Regions from separate parts of the Methylophaga nitratireducenticrescens genome, predicted to be linked through region 2. Evidence: riboswitches for the same ligand, from Rfam matches in the RefSeq annotation. Region 2 holds a riboswitch; each other region holds the start of a gene.

Region 1 (7,930 bases), 540 kb from region 2:
TATCCGACGCTGGTCAGCCGCATACCTACCGGAAATCTTTGAGCCGGAACGAGTTGATATGACGCTGGATGTAGAACAGGACCTTGCTGAAGACACCATGCGCAAACTGGCCAGCGAGGAAGGCATTTTCTGTGGAGTCTCATCAGGTGGCAGTGTTGCTGCTGCGTTACGATTATCGGAAACGGTTAACAATGCTGTGATCGTCTGCATTATTTGTGATCGTGGTGATCGCTACCTTTCCATGGGTGTGTTTCCGGCAGACTAATGTCATCAAGGGTCCTAGTCATATTGGTTTTATTACTTGTAGTGACCTCCCAGTTACATGCAGTAGAACAGGCGGCTATTCAAATCGGTTCCTGGTCAAGTGAGCAAGTCCACATCACTGATTTGCAAGTTGAAATAAATTTACAATCCACTGGATTGGCGATTAACGCCACAGCCAAACAGGTACAGTTAACCGAACCAGTAGGTCAGCTATCAAATGTCAGACTGCGCTGTGACACCTTACGCTGGTTATCCGGGCAAATAGATTGTCAGTCTGGTCAACTGGACTTCACCCATGCCCTTTGGGGAAACCAAAAAATAGCATTCAATAGTAAATCTCGTGCAGAAGAAGAAAATTATCAACTGACTTTAACAGGTATCCAGCTGGGTCAGGGCAGCATGAATGTGCAGGCAGATTACCAACAGGGACAGTGGCAAGCTGAGCTGACCGGGAAAAATATTGCATTAAACAGTTTGGTGAAGTTTATCGGTCCATACGTTAATGAAAAGCAACTGGAGATGCTTTCACAATGGAATATCAATGCCGTAATGAATGTTGATGCAGAACTTACTGGTCATCAAACACGCTTAGCATCGGCAAAAGTTTCCGGAAAACTAAGAGAAGTAATGTTTGCTGATCCTACCGGAAGTTACGCAGGCGAGGCCCTGGCGGCCCAAATACAAGTGGCACTGCAAATCGAAAATGATCGCTGGTCATGGCAGCAAACGCTGACTATCGATGATGGCCAGACATATCTTGAACCGATTTTTTTGGATTTGGCTGAACAATCGGTCACGTTAAGCAGTGAAGGACAATTCAATAATGCCAACAAAACATGGCAGATAAATAGTGTTAAATTTGCACAAAGCACTTCCATTTCAGCCAATGGGGAGCTAAAAGGTGAGGCAACGCAATTAACACATTTGCAAATAGACCTCAGCAGTGTTGATTTAGCACAATTATATAAAGATTGGCTGAAACCGTTTATTCCAGGCTCGTCCCTGAGTCATTTACAAACCCGTGGAGAGTTAACCGCCAGTTTGCAATGGCAGCCAGAGCAATATCAGTTTCAAATGAATTTACAGTCGGTCACGATAGTCGATGATGCTGGACGATTTGCTATTGAAAACCTCGAAGGAAAACTCGGCTGGACTAATCAGGCGACAGTGATACCGATTGATTTACGCTGGAGCTCGGCTTCAATTTTATCCTTGCCATTGGGTGGCTCGACCTTGCAGGCAGAAGCGAGCCAGAATCAGATTTATTTTTCCAATCTGTCATTGCCGATACTGGATGGTGAATTATCTCTGAATGACTTTCAATTAAGTTTGGATGAGGCTCAGGGAAGAAGTTGGCAGTTTGAGGGGGTACTAAGCCCGATTTCGATGGATCAATTAAGTCCTTTACTGGGCTGGCCAACGCTTCAGGGTAAATTGTCCGGCATGATTCCCAAAGTCAGTTATGCAGATGAAGAAATCATTGTTGATGGTGCGTTGTTACTGAAATTATTTGATAGCTCTACGGTGATTAAAGACCTCCGTTTACAGCAGCCATTTGGAAGCCTGCCACAGTTATATGCCAATATCGATATTAACCGTCTTGATCTACAGACACTTACCAATACTTTCGATTTTGGTACTATAAGCGGTAAATTAAATGGTCGTATCCATAATTTACGCTTATCGAACTGGCAACCGGTGCAGTTTGATGCCTTATTTGAGACGCCAGAAGAGGAGCCAGGTCGGCGGCGAATAAGTCAGCGTGCCGTCAATAATCTTTCGCAGATTGGTGGTGGTCCGGCCGCCATTTTATCGCGTGGGTTTATGGGCCTGTTTGAAGATTTTTCCTATAGCAAAATTGGTCTAAGTTGTCGTTTGATGAATTCTGTCTGTCAGATGGATGGTATAGAACCTGCAGAGCAAGGGTACTATATTGTTAAAGGTGGCGGCCTGCCACCATGGATTAATGTGATTGGCTATAACCGTGAGGTGGATTGGCCAGAATTAATCGCCAGATTAAAAGCGGTCAGTCAAAGCGACGGACCAGTTATTCAATAAAGGAAAATCGAATGGGTTTATTAAAATGGTTAATGGGCAGTACCGCAGGGTTAATGCTGATTTCCTGCGTGACAATTAATATCTATTTTCCGGCAGCGGCTGCTGAAAAAGCTGCAGACCGAATTATTGAGGATGTTTGGGGACGCGAAAACCCGAACCAGTTGCAACCGACAGAATCGGAAGACAGTAGTAGTGCTTTAAAACAGAATATGCCGCTTGCAATGCAGGTATTGAACTGGTTGGTCTCACCGGCGCAGGCGGAAGCCAATTTGAATATTAATTCACCGGCAATTAATGCCTTACAGGCAAAAATGAAACAGCGCCATGACAAACTGCATCCTTTTTATCAAACTGGGGCGGTGGGGTTAACTAACAATGGTCTGATTACCTTGCGTGATGCCTCTGCGGTGCCATTAAAAGATCGTAATACGGTAAATACTTTGATCGCAGAAGAGAATCAGGATCGAAAAGCCTTATACGCTGAAATAGCCCGTGCTAACGGTCACCCTGAATGGGAATCTGATATCCAGGAAACCTTTGCCAGACGCTGGATAAGCAATGCAGCCAAAGGCTGGTGGTATCAGCAAGGCGGTAGCTGGCAACAAAAATAAAATTTCGATCAAGTTTAAGTCCGGTTATGCAAAAGCATGATCGGACTTTTTTTATGTAATTTTCGTTTAAAGGTTTAACAAATGGCACGACGTAATCACAGAAAACGGCTCCCTGCAGAAGCTGTTCAGGCAACTATAGAGAGTCTTTCTCATGATGGTCGTGGCATTGCCCGTATAGAAGGTAAAACCGTCTTTGTCGACGGTGCTTTGGCGAGTGAAAATGTGTCATTCAAGTATACCCGGCTGCATAAAAAATATGATGAGGCCAAAGTAATCTCGGTTGAGTCTGCCTCAACTGATCGCGTTGATGCGAAATGCCAACATTTTGGTGTGTGTGGCGGCTGCAGTTTGATGCATATGGCACCAGACGCTCAGTTAAGCCTGAAACAAGACACCTTAAAGGAACAACTTTCGCACTTTGGACAACTTACTCCAGAGAATTGGTTAGCACCGTTAACCGGTCCTTTATGGGGTTATCGACGTAAAGCACGCTTAGGTGTCCGTTATGTGACCAAAAAAGAAAAAGTGCTGGTCGGCTTTAGAGAAAAAGGTTCGCCTTACCTGGCTGAGCTAACGCAATGTGAAGTACTGGATCCACGTGTTGGATTACGCCTGGAAGAGCTGGGGGAAATGATCGCCAGCCTCGAAGCCTATAACCGAATCGCACAAATAGAAGTGGCGATGGATGATGCCAACACAGCTCTGGTTTTCCGGAATATGGATCCGTTGTGTGAAATGGATAAGCAAAAATTGATCAACTATGGTCAGCAACATGATTTGTGGATTTATCAGCAACCGGGCGGGCCGGATACTGTTAGCCCGTTATGGCCAGAAGCACCACAACTGCATTATGCGCCTGAAGAAGGTCTCAGACTGGAATTTGCCCCGGGCGATTTTACCCAGGTCAACGCCGGTATCAACCATAAAATGATTGCCAAGGCGATTGAATTGCTTGATTTGCAAGAAAGTGATCGGGTACTGGATTTGTTTTGTGGTTTGGGTAACTTTACGCTGCCACTGGCAAAACGTGTCAGTAGTGTCATAGGGGTAGAAGGGGACAAATCTCTTGTGGCACATGCACAGCGCAATGCCGCAATGAATGGTTTGGACAACGCTGTATTTGAAATGGCTGATCTAACGATAACCCGATTAAAAGATTATCCATGGGCACTGGAAGGATTCACAAAAGTCTTACTGGATCCTCCCAGAAGCGGTGCCTTTGAGGTGCTGGGTCAGATTGCTGAATTGGGTGCAGAAACTATTGTTTACGTTTCCTGTAACCCCGCCACTCTGGCACGTGATGCCGGTGAGCTAGTAAATCAATATGGATATACGCTTGTTCAGACCGGCATCATGGATATGTTTCCCCATACCAGTCATGTTGAATCGATCGCATTATTTCAAAAATGATGGCCTGGTTTTTAGTGGTTTAGAAAGTACTTGAAAATCAAATTTACAAAAAGTTCCTTATTTAGTACCAAGGTACAATAGTTTTAGCAATTTTTTCCTATAAGATAGGCAACATTGCTCCAGAAATGAATCGGAACAATACCAATTAATTGAGTGCCAACCTTGGTGCGAACCAAGCGACGGAAAGCCACGGGTCTTATAGAAGATAGCCGGGTTGCATTTTCAGGAAGGAAATGTAAATGAAATTATTAACGCCAATCTTTGCTGTGACACTTTTGATGTTTGGCTTTTCTTCAACTGCATCAGCCACTTTTTATCATCCCAAGCCACATTATTGTGATAATGGTCAGTTATGTGATAACAGCCAGCCTTTTTCAACAACATTGACAACTGATGATATTGAAAATAACGGTAAATATGCTTTCTGGAGTTTCGACAGCATTGATGTTGCTGATTTGACAATTGAATCAGCAACTTTGACTGTAAAATCAAATGCTGATAACTTTTTTATTTTCGGTTGGGATAAAATTTTCGCTTATACCGATACTTGGTATGGCACTGGCTTTGAACATATTGGCTGGCTTGATGGCGGTTATGATGTATTTTCATTAAGCTCCAGTCTGTTTGATGAAATTATTGACGGCTTGTCACTAAAAGCGCTTTTCACCGATAGTTCAGAGGATGTTTACTGGTCTAAACTAGACGTTAGTGGTGTATATTGCCCGCCGATCAGCGAAGTCCCTTTACCAGCAGCAGTATGGTTATTTGGTTCTGGTTTGATGGGCTTTATGGCTGTACGTAGAAAAGCAAAAGCTCAGCAAGCTTAATTCTCCCGTAATACCGTAAAATAAAAACCGTGGCTTTCGAGCCACGGTTTTTTTATGTCTGAAAAAAAGAGAGTGAATTCAAATGGCAAAGTCTGATCCGTTAGCTGAATCCCCCCCAGCTTTATTAAAAGATTATATAAATGCCAATTCTATCGAGGCATTGGCAGGATTAATCAAACAATATAAACCGGATTTTCCTGACGATAAGTTCAGGACTATGGCAATGTTTCAGTTGGAACCCATGTCACTTAAAACCCGTGTAAACCATATTAGTGACGTTTTGGCCGTGCTACTGGTTGATGATTTCTCAGTGAACGCCAAATGGTTAAAGCAGGTTGCAGAGCACTGGCCCAATCAGGAGCCCGGTAAAGGTTGGCATAGTTTTATGGCTTGGCCATTAATTGATTATGCCGGAAAACAAGGACTGCAACAGCCAACCGCTGCGCTGGACGTATTAAAGCATTTGACACCATTGTTTACTGCAGAATTTGCTATCAGACCGTACATACAACAGCATTTTGAGCTGACCTTCAAAGAATTGATGCGGTGGTGTGAGGATGATAATGAACATGTCCGGCGATTGGCATCAGAGGGAATGCGGCCAAGATTACCTTGGGGAGGGCATTTAAATGCATTTAAACATGACCCCCAGCCCGTATTTGAAATACTGAGTCAGCTCAGAGATGACAAAAGTAAATATGTCCAAAAATCGGTTGCCAATAATTTAAATGACATTAGTAAAGACCATCCTCATCGGGTGATAGATCTATGTCGTGAGTGGCTGGAAAATTCCACACCACAACGCCGCTGGATTATCCGTCACGGGCTTCGCAGTCTGATTAAGGCCGGTGAGCCAGCTGTATTCCCTTTACTAGGCTATAGCGAGAAACCAGCGGTTAATGTTGATTTTAATGTAACTGATCAACATGTGAGGTTAGGACAAAAGTTGGAGATGCAGACCTTCATCCATTCTAAAACCAGTCAGGCTCAACAACTGGTGGTGGATTATCGTGTCTGGCATGTCAAAAGCAACGGCAAGACTACCGCTAAAGTGTATAAATGGAAAAACATTACATTATTGGCTAGGGAGAGTGTTTATCTGAAGAAGTTACATGGATTTTTACAACTGACTACCCGACAATATTACGGTGGCCAACACACCATTGAAATCCTTATCAACGGGGTGGTTCATAAGCAGGCTACGGTGAATTTAGTGCTGGAGTGAATTAAAAGCATTTTTAATCACAGCCCAAAAAAATGAGCCCCGTAGGACTCATTTTGGTTGGCATAAATGTAAGCAATATTTTTACTGTTTAGCTAATGCCTGCCAGGTACTGACAACCGTATCCGGATTTAATGAAATACTGCTGATTCCACGCTCAAGCAGCCATGCTGCTAAATCAGGATGATCAGAAGGACCCTGTCCACAGATACCGATATATTTATCCGCTTTATGACAGGCGTTAATCGCCATTTCCAGCATCGCCAATACCGCCGGGTCACGTTCATCAAATGCTGCGGCAATTTGTGCGGAATCCCGGTCCAGACCCAATGTCAGCTGAGTCATATCGTTAGATCCGATTGAAAAGCCATCAAAGAATTCCAGAAACTGATCTGCCAGTACTGCATTGGAAGGTAATTCACACATCATAATCAAACGCAGGCCATTTTTGCCGCGTTCCAGACCATTCTTTTTCAGAATGTTGATAACGGCTTCAGCTTCACTCAAGGTGCGGACAAAAGGAATCATCACTTCAACGTTGGTTAAACCCATGACATCACGGACACGCTTGATTGCTTCACATTCCAATTCAAAGCAGGCTTCAAATTCCGGAGAGCTGTAGCGTGCTGCACCACGGAAACCAATCATCGGATTTTCTTCATGTGGTTCAAATTCAGCGCCACCAACAAGGTTGCCGTATTCATTCGATTTAAAATCGGACATACGCACAATCACTTTGGACGGATAAAACGCCGCAGCAATAGTCGATACACCTTCAGTAATACGGCTGATATAAAACTCTACCGGATCACCATAAGCAGTGGTTTTTTCGCGGATAACCTGTTGCACTTCGGCATCCATTTTATCTGCTGCCATTAGCGCTTTAGGATGAATACCGATCATATTATTGATAATAAATTCAAGCCGAGCCAGACCAACACCGTCATTAGGGAGTTGTGAAAAGCTGAATGCACGGTCAGGATTACCTACATTCATCATAATTTTGACTGGTAACTCAGGCATTTGATCCAAAGACTGAACGCGATGTTCAAATTCAAGCAGGCCCTGATAGATATAACCTTCATCACCCTTGGCACAGGAAACTGTTGCCGAAATGCCTTCAGCGACTTTTTCAGTGGCATCGCCACAGCCGACAACAGCCGGAATGCCTAATTCACGTGCAATGATAGCGGCATGACAGGTGCGACCACCACGATTAGTAATAATCGCCGCCGCTTTTTTCATAATCGGTTCCCAATCAGGATCCGTCATATCTGTTAGTAATACATCGCCCGCTTCAAATTGATCCATTTGATCGAGGCTGTTCAGAATCCGAACCCGGCCACTGCCAATTTTTCTACCGATGGCACGACCGCGGGCCAACAATTCACCTTTATCTTTTAAAATAAATTGCTCAGTCACATTTACGCTACGGCTTTCTACCGTTTCCGGCCGAGCCTGAACAATGTAGATCTGGCCATCATTACCATCTTTTGCCCATTCGATATCCATTGGTCTTTGGTAATGCTTTTCAATAA
Region 2 (7,930 bases):
GTCAATATTTTCTGAGAAAGTTCTGTCAGTGCCCCATGGCAGACAAAAATAAATTAATAAAGCAATACCCAAAGTCAGTCGGATTTTGATCGCTTGTTCGGGTTCGCTGTCACCCGTTTTGGGTATTTTGTCTAAAAACCGGCTGAGCAGATTTTTTTGCTGGGGCTGTGCATAACGATCATTCATTGCTGGAGATTTAATCAGCATACTCGGCTTGAATTTGCTGGATGGCATCTATCCGGTCAAAAAACGCCTGAACACATCTTGGGTCGAGTTGTGTCCCCGCGCTTTGCTCGATGTAACGACAGGCATCTTCATTTGACCAGGCTTTTTTATAAGGCCGTTCCGAAACCAATGCATCATAGATATCGGCGACAGAAACGACTCTGGCAATAAGTGGAATTTCTTCGCCTTTTAATTGAGAAGGATAGCCTTTTCCATCATAGCGTTCGTGATGATGCAACGCGATGACCGCACCAATATGCATGTACTTCGATTGACTATCAGAAAGTATTTCATGACCGATAGTAGTGTGCGTTTTCATGATTTCCCATTCTTCCGGATCCAGCTTGCCCGGCTTTAGCAGAATGTTATCAGGAATTCCGATTTTGCCGATGTCGTGCATGGGAGCCGCATATTCAAGATCCTCACATTGCTGTTCATCGAAAACGCCTAATGCTTCAGCAATAAAACGGGAGTATTTCGCCATTCGAATAACGTGATTTCCGGTCCCTTCATCACGATATTCACCCGCCTTGGCCAGACGAATAATGGTCTCTTTTTCACGCAAAATAATCTGCTCAGTAGCAATTTCTACCTGGCGTGCCAACCAATTGGCACGGTCTTCAATGATCAGGTGTTGCTCGTGCATCTGTAAAAGATTACGACAACTGGTACGACATTCAATTTGATCAATGGGGCGGGTGAGGAAAGCAGTAGCCCCAGCATCCAGTGCGTCATAACGCACGGCTTTTTCGCTGACGACAGTAATCATCATGATGGGAACACTTTGCAAAGCAGGCATCTGGCGCACACGACGAATAAATTCGATGCCATCAATTTCCGGCATACGATAATCCGTTACAATTAAATCGGCCTCATGTTGACTCAGCCATTGAAGTGCCTCAGTAGAGTTACTTAACGCCGTGACGTGAATATTTTCACCAATTTGCTGGACTATCTTTTCTAAAATAGTTCTGCCGGTTGATTGATCATCGATGATCAATACCTCTTTGGTCTTCTTAAGAATACTCAGTCTCCTTGCTGATTCATAAGGTTTTAAATTGTCAGGACGACCATATTGGTTTGCCAAGACACGTTCCTCATCAAGCTTGCCCTTCCGTCACATCCCTGCTTTGGCAGTTTTATTAACAGAAGTCATATCCTTGAATCCGTGTCTGTTATTTTGTTTAAATACAATCGTTTCTTATTTCCGCATTATGCTGACAGAGTTCGTAGCTGTCCATTCTATTTACGTTTCGAGTGGTCATGAATACTTTGTGATGTTCCTCAAAAGCAACTGGATAGTGCTTTTGAATGGAGCTCAATCAAGCTCAAAGAGAACTAATTCTGGCAATATCATTAAAACTATTCACACATAATTCACATTCAAAACCGGACTATATATAGATGAAAGCATTATTACTTATTGCCCATGGCAGCAGACGCCAGCGTTCAAATGATGAAGTCATTGCACTGGCTGAAAAATTAAAAACGGAATGCGCCGAACATTACGATATTGTGCAAGCCGCATTTCTGGAACTTGCCGATACGTTGATTGCGGATGGGATTGAAAACTGCGTGCGTGATGGCGCTCGTCAAATCACTGTTTTACCTTATTTTCTAAATTCCGGACGTCATGTAACCGAAGACATTCCTCACGATGTAGATGCAGTTCGTCCGAATTTTCCGGATGTAGAAATTCAGATTGCTCAACATATTGGCGCGTCAACAGCCATGATCGATATGTTGAAAGCTACTGCCGTAAATGCAGTCTAGGTGTTTATTAACAGCCGAAGAAAATTAGTTGCCAATGCAATCTATTGCAATCAAGGCTTTAAGAATCTGGAAGCAATGATCATCGAATCTTCAGCTCTCTCACGCTCAACCTGCCAGCCCTGGACCAGGATATAGTCCAATGCCTGCTGATGACTGGCAAACTGCTTACTTAACATTTGCTGCTCACCATCAATATTTTGATGAATGATAAAAAAAGTTTCGGTTTCAGAACCCGCTCTTTCAATGCGGCATTGTGGAATGGATGACATAGCGGTTCTCCAGTATATGTTGAATGAACATAAGTAATCGCATCAAATAGCGAGGAATAATTGTATATACATAAAAAAACTCCAGTGATACGAATTCACTGGAGTTTGATCGTTTTGCTAAATCAGTCAAGCTTTCTTATCTGATCAATATTACCTTAAAGAAGCTTTCTAGATTCAGGTTTTTTGGCTTAACGGTTACAAATGTACATTGTTACTTCAAAGCCGAAACGCATATCTGAATATTCTGGTTTAGTCCACATGATCATAATTCCTTAAAAGAGAAAAACTATTTGCTGCAGTTAAAAATGATAAGACATCGGGCCCTATTAACAATAGCGGATATTTCTCGGGATGTGTCAGTATTTTCCTTAGGCAGGTCGTGTTTGTTTGGGAAGGCGTTTGAAAGAAAAAAACAAATTTGTACCAAAGTACAGTATTGCATTCCCTAACGATCATGTATAAAAAAACTGTGATTTGATCACTCTTTTTTTATAATTTGCCAAACCTAGCGTGAGCCTGGGACGGAAAGCTTCAGCTGTTGAACTTAACAGGGCTGGGCTGCATGATTAGAAAGGAAAAACGCGATGAAAAAATTACTCTTGCTCCCCTTGTTACTTCTGATGTCATTTAACGCACATTCTGCTTTTTTAACGGGCCAGACCCTTACTTATCAATACTACTTCCCAACGATGTCTTCTCCTTATTCTAATGCTGACAATGGCGATGTCGTAGTTGGTGCTGGCATTGAGGTCAATAATGTAGCAGATAATATGGCTACATTAGACATCTCTGATACGAATCTACTTATCGATTTTTCATCATCATCATATTGGAACTCTTCAGGCTTCAATGGTTTTAAACTCACCGACACATTTGGTTTAATTGCTGATTTCACTTCAGTTTCTATCAATCCATCGACAAACATGAGTGGTTTTGATTTGTCGCTTATAACAGTGCTTGCAGATGAAATTTGGGTAAACTGGCAAGGGCTTTCATTCAATACGGATACTATTGTATCGCTAGACATCAATCCATCTGCTGTTCCAATTCCAGCTGCTGTATTTTTGTTTGCTCCTGCGTTATTTGGTTTCATTGGGCTTCGTTATAGGGCCAAAAATAAAGCCGCATAATTTTTAACGTGTTAAGTAAAAAGCCGTGATGTGGAACAACATCACGGCTTTTTTATTACAAAATGCATTGTGCTATTCCACAATCTTTCTTACTTGATCTTCTGTTCATAAGTTTTTGTCTGTGACGGCGCCTTCAGAAGCTGAGGAGACAGTATGGGCATATTTCGCTAAAAGCCCGCGCGTATAGCGGGGAGGGATAGGTTTCCATGCCATGCGTCTTTTATCGATATCGCTGTCGCTCAGGTGAAGGGTGATTTCAGCCGTTTCCGCATCAATGGTAATTTGATCACCGTTTTCAATCAGTGCAATCGGGCCGCCATCAAAAGCTTCAGGGGTTATGTGTCCAACCACAAAACCATGACTTCCACCTGAGAAACGACCATCGGTTATTAACGCAACTTCGTTACCAAGACCTTTGCCGATAACTGCTGAAGTAGGACTAAGCATTTCCCGCATACCGGGGCCGCCTTTTGGACCCTCATAACGGATAACGATGACATCACCTTTCACCACAGTGCCATTCAAAATGTCCTGCTGTGCCTCTTCTTCAGAATGGAACACCCGGGCTTTACCGGTAAAACGTAACCCTTCCTTGCCGGTGATTTTAGCGACAGCGCCTTCTGGGGCTAAATTACCTTTAAGAATGACCAGATGGCTGTCTTTTTTGATGGGCTGGTCAAATGGACGAATAATATCCTGATCGGCAGGATAGGGCGCTACATCGGCCAGATTTTCCGCCAGGGTTTTACCTGTTACGGTCAGGCAATCGCCATGTAACAAGCCACGATCCAACAGATCTTTCATCAATGGCTGAATACCCCCGATAGCAATCAGTTCCGACATCATGTATTTGCCGCTGGGACGCAGGTCAGCCAGCACAGGGACTTGACGGCCGATTCGGGCGAAATCATCTAATGTGAGTTCAACATCCACCGCATGGGCCATCGCCAACATATGTAAAACCGCATTTGTCGAACCTCCCAGCGCAATGAGGGTGGTAATTGCATTTTCAAAAGCCTGCCGGGTCATGATATCGGTGGGTTTAATGTCGTGTTCGAGCATATACATCACTGCAGCGCCTGCTCTGCGGCAATCCTCTGTTTTGGAGAGAGACACTGCTTCTTGTGCCGAACTGTTTGGCAGACTCATACCCAATGCTTCAATTGCTGAAGCCATGGTGTTGGCTGTGTACATGCCACCACACGATCCGGCACCGGGAATGGCCGTTTTTTCAACTTGCTGCAATTCAGCAGACGTCATATCTCCCCGGGCATGCTGTCCAACTGCCTCAAATACAGAAACAATGTCGGTATGACCTGCACCAGGTTGAATCGTACCACCATAGATAAATACTGCTGGTCGATTGAGGCGGGCAAGGCCAATCAGACAGCCAGGCATGTTTTTATCGCAACCGCCAATGGCGATCAGTCCATCAAATCCCTGACAGCCAGCGACGGCCTCGATCGAATCAGCAATGACTTCACGGGATACCAGTGAATATTTCATGCCAATAGTGCCATTTGCAATGCCATCAGAAATGGTAATGGTGTTGAATATAACCCCTTTACCGCCTGCTTCATCGGCTCCCTGGCAGGCAAAGTCAGCCAGTTGATTAATATGCATATTGCAGGGCGTGACCATGCTCCAGGTGGAGGCGATACCAATCTGTGGTTTTTGGAAGTCCGCATCATTGAAACCAACGGCACGTAACATCGCTCTGGCAGGAGATTTGCCAGTACCGTCTACCACTATTGATGAATATTTGCGTGTATCTGCCATTGCCTAACCTTTTCAAACTGTTAATTAAGGAACCCTGACTTTCAATCAAATATGACGAGTGCCTATTACGGAAAGTGAAATCCACTTTCAGATGATTCAACTTAGCTAAAGACCTTATCAGTTCCTGCTCTAAACAGACAGTTAGAACTATCCATATTTAACAATGAAGCCATAATTTAACTTCGCACCAAGGCATAGCAGATATAAATAGAGAAATGAGCCAGGATTTATAAGAAATTGAACATAAATTACATTGTCAGTGTGCGAAAGCGCACAGACACTTCACCATGAATAGGAGCATGCTAAGTCATGACTCGTACGTCAAAGCAAGCACCACAACGAGGCCGCAGCACCCGGTATGTTAAGCCGGACGAGACAGGAGCCTGCCAATTAAATCCACAATGCAAAACAACGACATCTCCAGCGAACCGCGCACCATTATGCGGGCCCTGAAAGATTACCGCACATCACGTATCGCCCGCAGTATTATTGAACTGCTGGTTACATTGGTCCCTTTTGCGCTTCTCTGGACCCTATCCTGGGCGGCACTGAGTGCCGGACACTGGCTTGGTCTTCTGATCACCATTCCTGCCGCAGGCTTTCTTGTGCGGTTGTTCATGATCAAACATGACTGCAGCCATGGTGCCTTTTTTTCTTCAAAAGGGGCCAATGAATGGGTTGGACGAGTAATCGGTGTATTGAACCTGACGCCCTTCGACTTCTGGCGCCACACTCACAGACATCATCATGCGCACTCTGGTAATCTCGATCGCCCGCGTATCGGCGGCATCGATACCCTGACCGTTGAGGAATTTCGAGCTTTGCCTCGCAACAAGAGACAACGTTACCGATTCTACCGTCATCCATTGGTCCTGTTCGCTCTTGGCCCAGCCTACCTATTTCTGCTCGACAATCGATTGCCAGTAGGGTTCATGCGCGCAGGATGGATGCCATGGCTGAGCACTATGATGACTAATGTGGCAATTCTGGTCGTTGTTGCCGCGATGATGTGGCTGGTGGGTATTGGCCCCTTCCTCCTTGTGCAGTTGCCAATCACGCTGCTGGCAGCAACAATAGGCGTCTGGCTTTTCTATGTTCAGCACCAATTCGAAGACACTTACTGGGAGCACGAATCCAACTGGACTCTACAAGAGGCCGCGCTGCATGGCAGTTCGCACTACGATTTGCCTCGCATTCTGCGCTGGTTCACTGCCAACATCGGGATTCACCATATCCATCACCTCAGCAGTCGCATTCCCTTCTACCGTCTGCCCGAAGTCCTGCGCGATTATCCCGAACTGCGTGAAGTAGGTCACATCACCCTATGGCAGAGCTTCGCCTCTGTGCGTCTGGCTCTGTGGGACGAGGAAAAGCATCGCCTTGTCAGCTTCAGAGAGGCAAAGGTCTGATCTTACGGCAATCCGCTATGCGCAAAGGATGGTTCTGTCAGGTTTCAGTTTGCATTTAGGAAGGGTCGGGTTTCGAGTTTATTGGATATTCATCTGCCATATTGCTGCCACCGGAACATCGCTATAAATCTCTGACCAAAACGTTAAAGCCAAATCGAAGGTTTATACTGGAAGTGCCCCTGTTATAATTACGGCCGATGTCCCTGTAGCTCAGATGGATAGAGCGTCCCCCTCCTAAGGGGAAGGCCACAGGTTCGACTCCTGTCAGGGACACCATAATCCTTTATTTATTCAATCACTTAGATTATTGTCATGTAAAAGTGTAACCCATGTTTTATGCATTTGGGACACTTTTGGGACTGCTTATGTGATATGCGCATGATAAAGGATGATTATAAATTATGGCGACTTATACCAAACGCGGCGATGGACAGTGGCAAGCGAAGATCCGCAAAAAAGGTTATCCAGTACAAACTAAGACGTTCAGAAATAAAGCAAATGTTCAAAGATGGGCAACTCAAGTTGAAGTCCAAATGGACAACAAGGTTTTTATTTCAAGCTCACGTGCTGAGAGCACGACATTCCAACAGATAGCAGATCGCTACAGTTCCGAAGTCTTACCTTCCAAAAAATCATCCATAAAAATGGATTCCATGATCCGAGGCATATGTAGTCATATTGGTGACTATATGGCTATTCAATTGACCCCGGAAATCTTGGCTGACTATCGTGATACACGATTGAAAAAGGTGAAACCTGAAACCGTCAGAAAAGATCTACTGTGTATTAGACGTATTCTTGTGGTTGCATCCAAGGAGTGGGGCATCTATCTCCCCCATGGAAATCCAATTGACATGATCACAGTACCCCCTCAACCCAAACGAGGCAGAGAGAGGCGTTTAGAAGGGAATGAAGAGGAACGACTATTATTAGCTGCTAAAGAATATGGTGGTGAACTCTCAGCCATTATTTCATTCGCAATTGAAACAGCAATGCGACGTGGCGAAATTGTCGAGCTCAGATGGGAAAACATTAATAGATTAACCTCAGATCTGCATAAGCGCGCCCTTTTCATTCCTGTTCAACTTGATAGAAGGCTTCTTGGGTTGGAAGGTATAAGCCACCAATCCAGCCATGAGGTGGACCATAAAGCTGACAGGGCTGCGGTGCCGTGAGTGTTCGATTTGAGAAATATTCTTCAATTGGTCAAATATTGTTTCAATCACATAGCGTTTTCTCAACATCAACCGGTCCCATAACGTCATCAGTTGCGGTTTCATATTCTTGCGAATGCCGGTGACCAGCTTAATGCCTTGTTCGGCTAATGACTCTTTAAGTGTTTGAG
Region 3 (7,930 bases), 560 kb from region 2:
GCTGACAAAGCGTCAGCATTAAAAGTGTTTGGAGATAACTATCCCACACCCGACGGTACCTGTATTCGGGATTATATTCATGTAAATGATTTGGCTTCCGCTCATATCCTGGCTGGAGAATATTTACAACAGCATGATGGTGCATTTGCTTTTAACCTAGGCAATGGAAATGGTTTCAGTGTTTTAGAGGTGATTGAAGCCGCCAAACAGGTTGTTCAGCAAAATATCGCTTATACGATTGAACCACCAAGAGCTGGCGATCCATCAGTTTTGGTAGCAAATTCAACAATGGCACGAGAAACTCTAGAGTGGCAGCCTAAGTTTACGGAGATTGAATCAATTATCGCGACGGCCTGGACTTGGCATCAAAATGAAAAATTTTAATAAGGATGACTTGAAATGATTCCAGTAATTTTATCCGGTGGTTCCGGAAGTCGTTTATGGCCTTTATCCCGCAAGAATAAACCTAAACAGTTCTTGACATTGTTTGGTGACACATCGATGTTTCAAAGCACGCTTACCCGCTTAAATGGGTTGGCTTCTGTGGAAGCTCCGTTAATTGTCTGCAACAATGAGCACCGCTTCATGGTCGCCGAACAGTTACAGGAAATCGGCCTGAAGGCGAGTGGCATTATTCTGGAGCCCTGTGCACGTAATACCGCTCCAGCTATTGCACTGGCCGCCTTAAAAGCGATGGAAAAGGGCGAAGATCCGGTACTTCTGGTGTTAGCTGCTGATCATATTATTCCGGATGTACCTGCTTTTCATAAGTCAATCGAAGAAGCTCAAAAACTGGCAGAGCAAGATAAGCTTGTCACTTTTGGTATTCAGCCTCAATCTGCTCACACCGGCTATGGCTATATTGAAGCAGAAGAAAAGTCTCAACCAAGTTCAGTAAAACGCTTTATCGAAAAACCAAATTTGTCGACAGCAGAATCCTATGTTACTGCCGGAAATTTTTTCTGGAACAGTGGGATGTTTTTATTCAAGGCTTCCACCTATATAAACGAACTCTCTCGCTTTTCTCCAGAAATGTTGTCTTTTTGTAAACAATCGCTTGAACAAGCAGTGATCGATCTTGATTTTGTCCGCGTTGATTCCGAACTTTTTGCACAAAGCCCGAGTGACTCAATTGATTATGCCGTCATGGAAAAGACCGATAAGGCGATGGTTGTCCCGCTTGATGCTGGCTGGAGTGATGTCGGTTCATGGTCATCTCTATGGGAGGCTTTTGCACAAGATGCGAATAACAATGTATTGATTGGCGATGTTATGGTTGAAAATGTACATAACGCCTATATTCATAGTGAAAATCGTCTGGTGACCGTTTTAGGTTTGGACGATGTAATTGTTGTCGAAACCCATGATGCTGTGATGGTGGCACATAAAGATCAGGCTCAAAAAGTCAAAACGATTGTTGAAGAACTGACCAAGCTGAACCGTAAAGAAGTTGATACGCATCGCAAGTGTTACCGCCCTTGGGGTAATTATGATTCGGTAGATATGGGGGATCGGTTTCAGGTTAAACGGATTATGGTGAACCCTGGCGCATCTTTATCCTTGCAGATGCACTACCATCGTGCTGAGCACTGGGTAGTGGTTAGTGGAACCGCTGAAGTGACGCGTGATGATGAAGTTATGTTATTAGGCGAAAATGAGTCAACATTTATTCCGCTGGGCAGTGTTCATCGTTTGCGTAATCCCGGAAGAGTTCCATTGGAAATTATTGAAGTACAATCCGGCGCCTACCTGGAAGAAGATGACATTATCCGGCTTCAAGACAGTTATAACCGACAATAACACAACAAGAGGTGGCCTAGGGAGATTATGGCGCAAGGAAAAATCAGACACTACGACTCAAAAATAAATGCCATTTCGCGGCTAATTGATAGCGCCATTATATTAGTGACATTTCTGGCTTTAATGGATTTGTTTGCAATAGAGTGGCAACCAAAACATGTCTGGTCTTTATTATTTTCAATTATTCTATTTCACTTTTTTGCCGAGTCTCAGGATGCTTATCGCTCCTGGCGAGGCACTTACCTGCGTGAAGAAGTCACCGCAGTATTATTTTCCTGGGGGACAAGCATTCTCGTTCTAGTGGCAATTGAACTTATTGTCATTAACGAACAAACTTACGCCACACCTTTTATATTAATCTGGTTTATCGCCACACCCATTGAATTGATCTCCTGGCATGCCATTGTACGCATGGTGCTCGGGATAATGCGCTCTAAGGGCTTGAATACCCGACGTGTGGCAATCGTTGGGGCAACCGAATTAGGTTATCGGCTTGAGAAATCGTTTAACGAAATGGAATGGACAGGATACCGGTTCAGTGGTTTTTATGATGATCGCAAACCAGCGCCAAACCGCAGACTAGAAGAGCAGCAGGCTACAGTTATTGGCAGTATTGAAGAGCTTATCGCTGACTGCCGATCTGGGAAAATAGATATTGTGTTTATCACCTTATCGTTGGCGGCTGAAGCACGTATTCGCTTAATGACTGAAAAACTGGCGGATACAACGGCTTCGGTTTATCTGGTTCCCGATCTGTTTACCTTTAATCTGTTGAATTCCAGATGGGTCGATTATCAGGGAATAACAGCCATCAGTATTTATGAAACTCCTTTTGCCGGCATTGATAGTGCAATCAAACGCATTGAGGATGTTGTCTTAAGCTTTTTAATACTTTGTATTATCGCTATTCCTATGTTGTTTATTGCTATCGGCATAAAAGCCACATCGAAGGGCCCGGTTTTTTTCAAGCAGACACGCTATGGAATGGATGGTGGAAAAATAAAAGTCTGGAAGTTTCGTACCATGACCGTTGCTGAAGATGGTGATAAAGTTGTTCAAGCAAAAAAGAATGATCAACGCGTTACAAACTTTGGCAAAATTTTACGCAGAACCTCTCTTGATGAATTACCACAGTTCTTTAATTCGCTAGGTGGGTCAATGTCTATTGTTGGACCGCGACCACATGCTGTGGCGCATAATGAAGAATACCGAGCAAAAATTCAGGGCTACATGCTACGTCATAAAGTAAAGCCGGGGATTACAGGGCTAGCTCAGATTAATGGCTTTCGTGGAGAAACCGATACGCTTGATAAAATGGAAGGGCGTATAAAGTACGACCTTCAATATATACAGACTTGGACACTGCTTCTCGATCTGAAAATTATTTTATTAACGATCACTAGAGGTTTTGTGGGAAAGGATGTATATTAATACACAGAGTTCTGGTTTTGGTATGACATCGCTGTCTCACCATTAACACTGTGAAGCAATTCACACCTGATTAAAGGTTTTAATTAAGCCAGCGAGATTTTGTGTTCCATGACTCATTATTAGTAACAAAGTAACAGTATTGTTTAACCGTCGCTTGAGAGATGTTTCTAAGGGACTTTTTTGTTAGGAACAAAGTTTGTTCCTATTTTAAATCGCCAAACTTGTCGTGAGGCAAGGTCGGAAAGCCACGGGTCTTCAGGTGTGATTTGAAGATGGCTGGGTTGCATTGCTTAATTTTTCAATTAAAGGAAATTACTATGAAAAATGCGATGCTATTTTGTATAGCTTTATTGTTCTCGGTTAGTGCTAATGCGGCTACATTGAGTTTATCAACTGTCGGATCTTCAGGTGCGACTCAGGAAATCAGTTTAAATAACAACAGCACTGTGCTTGCTGGCGGTACTGTTGCTAATACAGGTTCTTGGGAATCATTGTTTGATGTGACAACGGATGTTGATACTCCTGTAAGAGTTGAGTGGTCATTTAATCCTTCAACGAGTTTGGACTCAGCTCAATTGGCTTTTGGTTTGATTTCTGGCCCTGGTGGTAGTTATGTTGGTTTGCCAACAATCTTTAATATCACTGGTGACTTTATCTTTACTGCTATTTTGACTGCAGGTTCATTTTTTGCTGTAGATATTTTTAATGCCACATCAGGTATTTTGAAATATGACCTGTCAATCTCTGCAGTGCCAGTACCAGCTGCATTATGGTTGTTTGCACCAGCTTTGATGGGCTTTTTCGGTTTACGCCGTCAAGCTCTGAAAACAGCGACTGCATAGCATCTAATTAAGTTAACAATATTGTTAGTTTTAAGAAAAGGGAGCTTCGGCTCCCTTTTTTTGTAGCGTTTTGCCATTGAATCTCGTTACGGCGCGAGGCCAAAGCCATCTAAGCAAAAGTAATATTAGAGATCGCCTCTTTGGATAAACAAAATCTTTTGAAATAATTTTGCAACTAGTTGCGGAGTACAATTTCTCAACATTACTAGTGGGCTAGTAATGTTTAATCATCACTGAGAGATGTTTCTGGGAGATAAAAGTTTCGGAAGTGGAGTTTTGTTCCTGATGATGTTGCCAAACTTACTGTGAAGTAAGGTCGGAAAGCCACGGATCTTCTGGGTTTGATTTGAAGATGGCCGGGTTGCATTGCTTAATTTTCAATTAAAGGAAATTTATTATGAAAAATGCGATGCTATTTTGTATAGCTTTATTATTCTCAGTTGGTGCTAACGCCGCTACACTGAATTTATCAACCGTTGTTTCTTTGGGAGGAGCGACCCAAAGTATTGATCTTAACAATAACAGTACGGTATTAGCTGGGGGTACTGTTTCCTCTTCAGGGGTTTGGACATCATTATTTGAAGTTACAACAGATGTGGATACACCAGTGAAAGTTGAATGGTCATTTAATCCAACAAGCAGTTTGAGTAGTGCACAATTGGCCTTTGGTCTTCTTACTAGTCCTGGTGGGGGCTATGTTGTTGGTGGACCAACTAACTACAATATCACCGGTGACTTTGTTTTTACGGCGATATTAACTGCCGGTTCATTTTTTGGTGTTGACATTTTTAATGCAACTTCAGATGTTCTAAAATACGACTTGTCAATTTCTGCAGTACCCGTACCGGCTGCGTTATGGTTATTTGCACCTGCTTTGATGGGCCTCTTCGGTTTACGCCGACAAGCTCGGAAAATGACAGTTGCATAACACTATAAGAGTTAACAATATTGTTAGTTTTAAGGGGGCTTCGGCTCCCTTTTTTGAATTAATTCTTATCATGATAATTTGAGATGTCTGAGCATCGTGTTAAATCATTAAGAGATAAATTTAATTACTAAAATCATTCTCTTATCACAGAGCTCACTAAATAGGGCTCTTTTTTTAATAAAAGTTACGATTTAGTACCATAGTACAATTCCAATCGTACTAACTAGCGAGTAATGTTCAACTATCCCCGAGAGAAATTTCTGGGAGATAAATGGTTCAGGGACAATGTTTGCTCCTGATTTTATAGCCAAACTTACCGCGAGGTGAGGTCGGAAAGCCACGGATCTTCGGGCTTTATTTGAAGATGGCCGGGTTGCATTGCTTAATTTTTCAATTAAAGGAAATTATTATGAAAAATGCGATGCTATTTTGTATAGCTTTATTGTTCTCAGTTGGTGCTAACGCCGCTACACTGACATTATCAACCGTAAGTTCTTCTGGCGCTACTCAAAGTGTTGACCTGAATAATAACAGTACTGTTCTAGCTGGCGGTACTGTAGAAAATACAGGACTTTGGGAATCTTTGTTTGATGTTCAAACGGATGTTGATACGCCAGTGAAGGTTGAATGGTCATTCAATCCTACTAGCAGTTTGAGTAATGCTCAACTGGCGTTTGGAGAGATTACTGGCTCTGGTGGTAGTTATGTCGGTTTGCCAACAATCTTTAATATCACAGGTGATTTTGTCTTTACGGCTATTTTGACTGCGGGAACTTTCTTTGGCGTGGATATTTTTAATGCCACTTCAGACGTATTGAAATATGACCTGTCGATCTCTGCAGTACCTGTACCAGCTGCGTTATGGTTGTTTGCACCCGCTCTGATGGGCTTCTTCGGTTTACGCCGTAAAGCACTGAAAGCAACTGCTGCATAACAGCAAATGAGTTAACAATATTGTTAGTTTGTAAGAAAAGGGAGCTTCGCTCCCTTTTCTTTTTGAACAGTTAAACAAAAAACTTATAACGAAACAGTATATTAAGTTGGAAAAATCAAAAGTTTTAGGACATGTTAATCTTTAAGCTGCTCTACTGCTGGATGCTCATTTTGTTCAACAAGGAAGTTATGCAAGATAAACAAGCCCTTGGTCTTGTCCAATATTATGAACAATTTAGTATCACATCAGATTTCTCATTGCAGCCATGATAATGTCTGGGGTGACTTCTGGTTTAGACTTTTCTAATGCCTCTTCTAATGCCTCTTCTAATGAACTCAAATAAGATGTTTTTGTCTCTGCTGCCCCTTTTTCAGTGACATTTTTACTTTTTTGCGCCTGCGTAATTAGGCCTCTTGGGACTGCGTCAATGTGCTAAATCAAATGCATAAAAATGATTAATTTAGCAATAATACTAATTTAGAATAAGGGAGCAGAAATACTCGCTTTTTTTATGCTTAAATAACGTGTTATCATCCGAAACGAATGTAATTTATAAACATGGAGAAGAATAATGAATAAGTTGGCAAATATGGTGTTGCTAATGGTAACACTAATGATGGGATCATTTGTTCATGCTTCCGAGCCCTATACACTTAATGCAGGAGATATCTTAAGTATTTCTGTTTGGAATGAAGATGCATTGCAGAAAGAAGTCGTTGTTCTTCCCGATGGCACCATTTCTTTTCCCTTGGCAGGTCAACTGAATGCTAAGGATAAAACAGTTCTTCAGGTTGAAACAGAACTTAAAGAAAAATTATCAGAATATATTTCAGACCCCGTAGTTAACGTTACCGTCAATCAGGTTTCAGGAAATACGGTACATATCCTGGGTAAAGTATTACGTCCTGGATCATTTGGAATGAGTCAGCCACTTGATGCAATGCAGGCTTTGAGCCTAGCAGGGGGGCTGACAACTTATGCAAAAGAAAATGACATTATCATTCTCCGCAGAGATGGAATGAAACAACAAATCATCCCAGTGCTTTACGCTAATATCAAACAAGGTAAATCGCTCGAATCTAATGTGCTGTTACAAAGCGGTGATGTCATTATTATTCCTTGAACGGGGATAATAATGACAGGCCTCATGACGGAGTCAGCATGAAAATAAAAATTATTATGTCGGTTTTGGTTGCAAGCTTGTTCCAATCGAATATCGCCAGATCCGCCGAATATATTATCGGGGCCGACTTTTCTCCGACATTCAATTATGATGATAACGTTGAGTTGCGGGATGATGAAGAAGGTAGCTTTGTTACCAAAATAACCCCCACATTATTATTGTCTCGAGCGGTTGAAAATGCATCCATTAGTATGAATGCAGGTTATCGTGTGGAACGATACACAAGCTTATCCGATCTGGATAGGCAGGATCCCTTCGCAAACATAGCGGGTAGTTACAATACGGAACGTAGCGCTTACGGACTGAGAGCTGGTTATTCTGAAAGAGCACAGCGTTCAATTGCAGATGAAGATACCGGGGATTTTTCTTCTAATGCAACGGTAACCACAAAATCACTGGCACCAAGCTATCAATATCAATTCACGGAACGTGATTTCCTTTATACCAGCGTTAACTATAACGAAAGTGCTTACGATACAAGTCGCTTCAGTGATACTGAAACCACGTCTTTAACCGGAGGGTGGCGTCGAAACTTGACGGAACGTTTGACCGGTGGATTGGCGTTGACATATGCACAGTATGAATCGGAGTCTGAATTTAGCGAATCAGAATACGACAGTTACAATTTAAGTGTCACCAGTACCTATATGATGAATGAACAATGGTCATTTTCTGGTCAGGTTGGCTATCGGACAACTGAAAGTGAATCACAATCTTTACTCGGTGGCCCCAAACAAACAGACAGAAACACAGGTTCTTTATTTGATTTTTCAGCAAATTATGTTGGTGAATTGAATACATTATCATTTTCA

What was found. A riboswitch is a leader RNA that binds a small molecule or an ion and turns the genes downstream of it on or off. The one in region 2 is predicted to bind cyclic di-GMP.
Region 1: another riboswitch for cyclic di-GMP. It lies ahead of Q7A_RS15510 (VPLPA-CTERM sorting domain-containing protein); the one in region 2 lies ahead of Q7A_RS04005 (hypothetical protein).
Region 3: another riboswitch for cyclic di-GMP. It lies ahead of Q7A_RS06825 (hypothetical protein); the one in region 2 lies ahead of Q7A_RS04005 (hypothetical protein).

What each region holds. Positions count from the first base shown of each region.
Region 1 is NC_017857.3:1,386,037-1,393,966, forward strand. Features, by position in the region: gene cysM (cysteine synthase CysM) at 1-265, shown strand, start outside; gene Q7A_RS06745 (translocation/assembly module TamB domain-containing protein) at 265-2,322, shown strand; gene Q7A_RS06750 (YdbL family protein) at 2,334-2,933, shown strand; gene rlmD (23S rRNA (uracil(1939)-C(5))-methyltransferase RlmD) at 3,015-4,343, shown strand; cyclic di-GMP riboswitch class I at 4,489-4,565, shown strand; gene Q7A_RS15510 (VPLPA-CTERM sorting domain-containing protein) at 4,583-5,170, shown strand; gene Q7A_RS06765 (DNA alkylation repair protein) at 5,253-6,395, shown strand; gene ppsA (phosphoenolpyruvate synthase) at 6,477-7,930, opposite strand, start outside.
Region 2 is NC_017857.3:842,028-849,957, forward strand. Features, by position in the region: gene Q7A_RS03980 (ATP-binding protein) at 1-207, opposite strand, end outside; gene Q7A_RS03985 (HD domain-containing phosphohydrolase) at 197-1,312, opposite strand; gene Q7A_RS03990 (sirohydrochlorin chelatase) at 1,630-1,998, shown strand; gene Q7A_RS03995 (PH domain-containing protein) at 2,049-2,267, opposite strand; gene pqqA (pyrroloquinoline quinone precursor peptide PqqA) at 2,456-2,527, opposite strand; cyclic di-GMP riboswitch class I at 2,756-2,833, shown strand; gene Q7A_RS04005 (hypothetical protein) at 2,852-3,397, shown strand; gene ilvD (dihydroxy-acid dehydratase) at 3,503-5,176, opposite strand; gene Q7A_RS04015 (fatty acid desaturase) at 5,578-6,585, shown strand; tRNA gene Q7A_RS04020 (tRNA-Arg) at 6,785-6,861, shown strand; gene Q7A_RS04030 (IS982 family transposase) at 7,632-7,930, opposite strand, start outside.
Region 3 is NC_017857.3:1,401,723-1,409,652, forward strand. Features, by position in the region: gene galE (UDP-glucose 4-epimerase GalE) at 1-384, shown strand, start outside; gene Q7A_RS06810 (mannose-1-phosphate guanylyltransferase/mannose-6-phosphate isomerase) at 400-1,800, shown strand; gene Q7A_RS06815 (undecaprenyl-phosphate glucose phosphotransferase) at 1,828-3,231, shown strand; cyclic di-GMP riboswitch class I at 3,436-3,520, shown strand; gene Q7A_RS06820 (hypothetical protein) at 3,549-4,073, shown strand; cyclic di-GMP riboswitch class I at 4,357-4,442, shown strand; gene Q7A_RS06825 (hypothetical protein) at 4,471-5,001, shown strand; cyclic di-GMP riboswitch class I at 5,298-5,382, shown strand; gene Q7A_RS06830 (PEP-CTERM domain protein) at 5,411-5,935, shown strand; gene Q7A_RS06835 (polysaccharide biosynthesis/export family protein) at 6,507-7,058, shown strand; gene Q7A_RS06840 (autotransporter domain-containing protein) at 7,097-7,930, shown strand, end outside.